Regions from separate parts of the Pyramidobacter porci genome, predicted to be linked through region 2. Evidence: predicted binding sites of a transcription regulator. Region 2 holds the regulator's gene; the other holds the start of a gene.
What was found. Region 2 encodes HrcA, which represses chaperone genes, less so after heat shock. Its sites were predicted from a motif close to TTAGCACTCNNTNNNANNGAGTGCTAA; they were not measured.
Positions count from the first base shown of each region.

Region 1 (3,417 bases), on a different contig from region 2:
CGCCGGCAGAGGGGAATAGTACTGGCAGTTGGCGCGATTACATCAAAAAGGACGATCGTTCCGTCGAAGAACGGTATCAGGAATTGCTCAAGAAATACAATATTCAATAACGAAAAGTCCGAAGGCCGGCTTCGCGCCATGCCTTCGGACTTTTTCGATCCATTGCGGTCGGTCATACGAGTTTTCGGTAAAGAGAAAGAAGAAGCCCGCAGCTGCGGGCTTCTTCTTTCTCTCGATTTGACTTTTAACAGCGCAACAGTCTAGTACATTCCGCCCATGCCGGGGCCCATGCCGCCGGCCGGATCGGCCTTCTTCTCCTCGGGCTTGTCAGCCACGAGGACTTCGGTGGTCAGGATCATCTTGGCAATGGAAGCGGCGTTCTCGAGAGCGCTGCGGGTAACCTTGACAGGGTCGATGATGCCCGCTTTGATCAGGTCAACATACTCGCCGTTGGAAGCGTCAAGGCCATGCCCTTCCTCAAGGGAAAGGACTTTCGCGACAACCACGTCGCCCTGCAGGCCGGCGTTGGTCGCGATCAGATGCAGAGGCGAGGACAGAGAGTTGAGCACGATGTTGGCGCCCGTGCGGACGTCGCCCTTCAGGCCCTGCTTCTCGATCTCCTTCTCAAGGTAATTGACGCAGTTGACGAGGGCTACGCCGCCGCCGGCCACGATGCCTTCTTCAACGGCCGCGCGGGTGGCGGAAAGCGCGTCGTCGATGCGCAGCTTCAGTTCCTTCTGCTCGGTCTCCGTAGCGGAACCGACCTGGATGACGGCCACTCCGCCGACCAGCTTGGCAAGGCGCTCCTTGAGCTTTTCCTTGTCGTAGTCGGACGTGGAGTTCTCGATCTCGGTACGGATCTGGGCGGCGCGGTTGCGGATGTCGTCCTTGTTGCCGCTGCCGTCGACGAGGGTGGTGTCTTCTTTGGTGATGCGGATCTTCTTGGCGCGGCCGAGCTTGGACAGCTCGACGTTCTCGAGCTTTTCGCCGAGATCGGAGGTGACCACTTCGCCGCCCGTGACCACGGCGATGTCCTGCAGCATGGCCTTGCGTCTCTCGCCGAAGCCGGGGGCCTTCACGGCCACGGCGGTCATCGTGCCGCGCAGTTTGTTGACGACAAGCGTCGCCAGGGCTTCGCCTTCCACGTCCTCGGCGATGATCAGCAGAGGCTTGCCGGTCTGCAGGACTTTTTCGAGGATCGGCAGCAGATCTTTGACGTTGCTGATCTTTCCGTCGTGAATCAGCACGTAGGCGTCTTCGAGCGAAGCTTCCATGCGCTCGGGGTCGGTGACCATGTAGGGGCTGATGTAGCCTTTGTCGAACTGAAGTCCGTCGACGGTCTCCAGCGTCGTGCCGGTGGTCTGGCTGTCCTCGACGGTGATGACGCCGTCGCGGCCGACCTTCTCCATGGCTTCGGCGATGATGGCGCCAATGGCCTTGTCGTTCGCGGAGATCGAAGCGACCTGGGTAATGTCGTCCTTGCCGTTGACCTGGTGAGCCATCGCTTTCAAATGCTCGGTCACGGCGTCTACGGCCACGGAAATGCCGTTGCGAAGATAAATGCCGTTGGCGCCGGCGGCCACGTTCTTCATGCCCTCGCTGATCATCTCGCGAGCCAGAACGGTCGCGGTGGTCGTACCGTCGCCGGCCACGTCGTTGGTCTTGGAGGCGACTTCTTTCAGAAGCTGAGCGCCCATGTTCTCGAAGGGATCTTCAAGCTCGATCTCCTTGGCGATGGTCACGCCGTCGTTGGTGATAGCGGGAGAGCCGAATTTCTTGTCCAGCACCACGTTGCGTCCCTTGGGGCCGAGGGTCACGCCGACAGTATCGGCAACTTTGTTGATGCCGCGCTCAAGCGCGCGGCGGGATTCTTCGCCAAAAGCAAGAATTTTAGCCATTTATGAATTCCTCCTGAAAATAATAATGTCTGTCGAAAACTAATCAATAACTAATCAATCACGGCAAGAACGTCGCGCTCGCTGAAAATCACGAGTTTTTCGCCGTCAAGCTTGATCTCCGTGCCGGAATACTTGCTGAAAACGATGTGGTCGCCGACTTTCACTTCAAGGGGAAGCTTCTGACCATTGTCGAGAATGCGCCCCGTTCCGACGGCGATGACTTCGCCCTCCTGGGGTTTTTCCTGCGCGGTATCCGGCAGATAAAGACCGCTCTTGGTCTTTTCTTCTCCGCTGACGACTTTGACGACGATACGATCCGCAAGGGGTTTCAACTGCATTATTTATTCCTCCTATAAAAATCTCCGAAGTGATTTTTATTAGCACTTAACCACTTCGAGTGCTAACAATGGCTATAATACAATTTTGGCGGTCAAATTCAAGAGCGATTACAGATAAATATTTTATTTTTTCCGATTTTCCTCGACGAAATTTCGTTTATTCGCTGTTTCCTACCGTATACTGCTCTTTCGCTTAGTCATGTAAAAACAATTGCGATGCGTCCTTGCCTACAAACAAAGAGAGCAACCACAGCGGATTGCTCTCTTAAAAATCATTGCTCCGGCAGGATATGATCCCCGGATACGAAGCGCGAGAAATGCTCCCGGCAGTAACGATGGATCTCCCCCGCTGTCGCCAAATTCAGCACTTCATCGGCGCAGGCGCGCATTTCCTCGGTTTTCAACAGCGAAAGAATCCACTGGGTGCGCAGCATCTCGGAAGGGTTGACGCTGAAAGAACGCAGCCCCATGCCGAAAAGGATTGGGCTCAGCAGAGGGTCTCCCGCCATTTCACCACACAAACTGACGGGCTTGCCCGCAGCCGCGCCATTTTTGATGGTGGTCTGCACAAGACGCAGGACCGAGGGCGAGAACGGCGAGTAAAGATAAGACAACGCCGCGGCCAGGCGGTCGACGGCCATGGTGTATTGGATCAGGTCGTTGCTGCCGATGCTGAGAAAGTCGCATTCGCACGCGATCAGATCGGAAATGACGGCGGCCGAAGGGGTCTCCACCACGACGCCGACTTTAGTGCGGGGATTGAAGGCCGTTCCTTCCCTGCGGAGTTCTTCCTTAACGTCATCGATCACGGCCTTTGCCGAACGCACCTCGTCAATGGCCGAAATCAGCGGCAGCAGAATGGAAACGTCCCCGTAGGCGCTGGCGCGCAGGATAGCTTTGATCTGACTGCGGAAAATGTCCACGCGCGACAATGAATAACGAATCGCTCGATGGCCGAGCGCCGGGTTTTTCTCCTCCGGCATGCTCAGATAAGAAGGGATCTTGTCGCCGCCGATGTCAAGCGTGCGGAAGACTACCGGACGCCCCTTCATGGCCAGCAGGGCTTTTTTGTATTCCCAGAATTGTTCGCCTTCCGCCGGCAGGTGCGCGCGGGTCAAATAAATGTATTCCGTCCGATAAAGTCCGACACCATGCCCGTCAACTTCCACGATCGACTTGAT
Region 1 covers NZ_VUNH01000011.1:105,802-109,218, reverse strand. The annotation lists gene FYJ74_RS10300 (transglycosylase domain-containing protein) at 1-110, shown strand, start outside; gene groL (chaperonin GroEL) at 261-1,898, opposite strand; gene groES (co-chaperone GroES) at 1,949-2,236, opposite strand; gene ptsP (phosphoenolpyruvate--protein phosphotransferase) at 2,509-3,417, opposite strand, start outside.
Region 1: the regulator HrcA is predicted to act here: its motif matches at 2,276-2,302, upstream of groES (co-chaperone GroES).

Region 2 (3,417 bases):
GTCATCATCGGCGGAGGCCCTGCCGGAATGGCTGCGGCCGTTTATTGCCGGCGCGCCGGCCTGAAGACGGTCGTGCTGGAGAAGGGCAACTGGGGCGGCGCGATCAATCGCACCGAAGAGATCGAAAATTACCCCGCCATCAAACACAGCAGCGGCCCCGAGATCGGCAAAATGTTCGTCGAGCACGCCAAGGCTTTCAACGCCGAAATGGTCGACTGCACCGTCAACAGCATCAAGGAAGACGGCAAGTTCAAGGTCGTCGGCACCAGCAAGGGCGATTACAAGGCCAAGGTCGTCATCGTGGCGACCGGCGCCGAGTTCCGCAAGCTGGGCTGCCCCGGCGAAGCCGAGTACACCGGCAAGGGCGTGAGCTACTGCGCGACCTGCGACGCCGCTTTCACCGAAGGCGTCGACGTGGCCGTGGTCGGCGGCGGCAATACGGCCGTCGAAGAGGGCTGCTACCTGACCCAGTTCGCCAATAAAGTTTACATCATCCATCGCCGCGACCAGTTCCGCGCCGACGAGATGGCCGTCGAGCGCATGCTCAAGAACCCCAAAGTCCAGCCCGTCTACAGTTCGGTCGTCGAATCGATCGAGGGCGACGGCGACTTCGTGCAGAAGGTCGTGCTGAAGAACGTCAAGACCGGCGAGATCAGCGACCTGCCTGTCGAGTTCGTGTTCATGTTCGTCGGCACCGAGCCCAACAACGAGCTTGTCAAGAATCTCGTCAAGTGCACCGAAAAGGGCGGCTGGGTCGTGGCCAACAGCAACATGGAAACCAGCGTCCCCGGCATCCTCGCCGCCGGCGACGTGCGCGACACGCCGCTGCGTCAGGTCATCACCGCCGCCGCCGACGGCGCCGAAGCCGGCATGTCCGCTTACAAGTACATCGCCGAGAACTTCTAGTTTTTCATCGAGCAGACGAAGAGAATCCCGCGAACCGTTTTCCGTCGGTTCGCGGATTTTTTTTCGCCGTGCGAAAAATGGAAGAAAGCGGACGGTCTTTCATTGGGGCGCTTATATTATTTCTTGATAAAAGCATTAACATAGTTTGCTGGGAGCTGCGAGGGAGTTCAGTCGCTCAGAAGGAGCTCGACTGCTGCGCAGTCTGCGCAGCCCGCTTTGTGGATCTCCTTCAGGGGAAAGGACATTCATTGTTTGAGTCACGGCTTGCTCCGCTCCGAAGTGCGGCGTCTTCGATGAAGTCGCTTCATTGAGAAAGAGAGTGACAAAGTAAAACTTTTCCCTGACCTGTATTGACATTCGGCTGACTTCCTGCTATTCTCTCATGCGTAATAGATGCGTTAGCACTCCTTTTAATTGAGTGCTAATAACATGGAAGGAGGTGCGAGGCCGTGCTTACAGAACGGCAGCTTGAGATAGTTTTCGCCGTGGTGTACGAGTACATCAAGACCGGCGAACCGGTGGGCTCGCGCACGATTTCGCGCAAGTTCCTCAAGAGCCACAGCGCGGCGACGATCCGCAACGAAATGTCCGATCTGGAAGAGATGGGCTATTTCTCCCAGCCCCACTCATCGGCGGGACGGCTGCCCACTTCCATGGCGTATCGCGTGTACGTCAATTCGATCCTGCACCGCCCCTCGTCGCCTCCGCCGGAGATCAGCCGCTGGGTGCACCAGGTCGCCGATCAGCTGCAAAGTTTGGACGAGCGTCTGGCCGAAGCGGCCCGTTTTTTGGGGCGCTTCACACGCTGTTTCAGCGTCGCCGCCGTTTCCGCGCTCGAAGGACTGAAGCTGCGCAAGGCCGATTTCATCCGGCTGGCGCCGGAGATCCTGCTGATCCTGCTGGTGATGGAAAACGGCGCCGTGCACCACAGCCGCGTGCGCGTTTCGCCCGACGTGACGCAGGAGCAGCTGGAGCAGCTGGCCGCGGTCATCGACCGCGCCGCGGGCGGAATGCCGTGGAACGACGTGCGCGGCGAGCTGCTCGAGTATCTTTCGAGGGCGATGGCCGAACGCTGGCGGGACATCGAAGACATCTTTATCGCCATCGACGAGATGATGAGCGGCGACGGCCTGACCCTTTCCACCGGCGGCATGCGCGAGGTCTTCGTCTCCGACGGCGGAGAGGCGTCCGACGAGCGGCGCGGCCGCATCCAGGCCATCTCTTCGCTGATGGACACGCGCGAGGATCTGGAAGACTTCATTTCCGATTACGCCGCTTCCGAGGGGCTGAAAGTGACCATCGGCGACGAGAACGAGCGTCCCGCCATGCAGAACTGTTCGGTCATGATGTCCACCGCCACCGGCGGAGGGCGCAAGGCCGTGGTGGGGCTGGTGGGGCCGCTGCGCATGAATTACGAGAACTCGATCGCGGTGCTGGAGGCCGTTCTGAACGGCTTGAACCGTCCCGTGACCGAGAAGGAGGAATCATGATATGGAAGACGATTTGAAAAAAACGACGGCGGAGACCCCCGCAGCGGAAGAGTGCCCCGAGAACCAGAGCGCGCCCGAGGCGGAAACGCCCGCGGACGAAACGCAGCGGAAAATCGACGAACTGACGGCGCAGTACCAGCAGATGCGCGAACTCGCCGCCCGCGCGCAGGCCGACGGCATCAACTACCGCAACTGGGCCGAGCGCGAGATGAAGCGGCTCAAGGCGTACGGCAGCGAGCGTGCGGTCCTCGCCATGCTGCCCGTGTTCGACAACCTCGAACGCGCCCTCGGTTCGGCCGAGTCCGATCCCGCCTCGATCAAGGAAGGCGTACGCATGGTCCGGCAGCAGTTCGCCGACGCGCTCAAAGATCTTGGCGTGACGGAGCTGGATCCCGCGGGCAAACCGTTTTCGCCCGCGGAGCACGACGCCATGGGCATGGTGCCCGTCGACGACAAGGCGCAGGACGGGCTTGTCCACACAGTCGTGCGCAAGGGCTTCCAGATGGCCGAGAAGGTTATCCGTCCGGCTCTGGTCATGGTCGGCCGTTACGCCGAAAACGAACCGGAAGGGAACGGGGAACAGCAGTAACAGGGTAATAAGCGGGAAAGACCGCCGCGACATATAAAAACGAAACAAAATTTTTCATGAGGTGATTCATTATGAGTAAAGTCGTAGGTATCGATCTTGGCACCACCAACAGCTGCATCGCCGTGATGGAGGGCGAAAACGTCACGATCATCCCCAACAGCGAAGGCGCGCGCACCACGCCCTCCGTCGTGGCGTTCACCAAGGACGGCGAGCGTCTCGTCGGGCAGCTCGCCAAACGCCAGGCAATCGTCAACGCCGACAACACCATTATGTCCATCAAGCGTCACATGGGCAGTGATTACACCGTGACCATCGAGGGCAAAAAGTACACGCCCCAGGAGATCAGCGCCATGATCCTGCAGAAGATGAAACACGACGCCGAGGATTATCTCGGCACCGAAGTGAAGAAGGCCGTCATCACCGTGCCCGCCT
Region 2 covers NZ_VUNH01000013.1:42,572-45,988, reverse strand. The annotation lists gene FYJ74_RS10950 (NAD(P)/FAD-dependent oxidoreductase) at 1-906, shown strand, start outside; gene hrcA (heat-inducible transcriptional repressor HrcA) at 1,356-2,396, shown strand; gene FYJ74_RS10940 (nucleotide exchange factor GrpE) at 2,398-2,985, shown strand; gene dnaK (molecular chaperone DnaK) at 3,057-3,417, shown strand, end outside.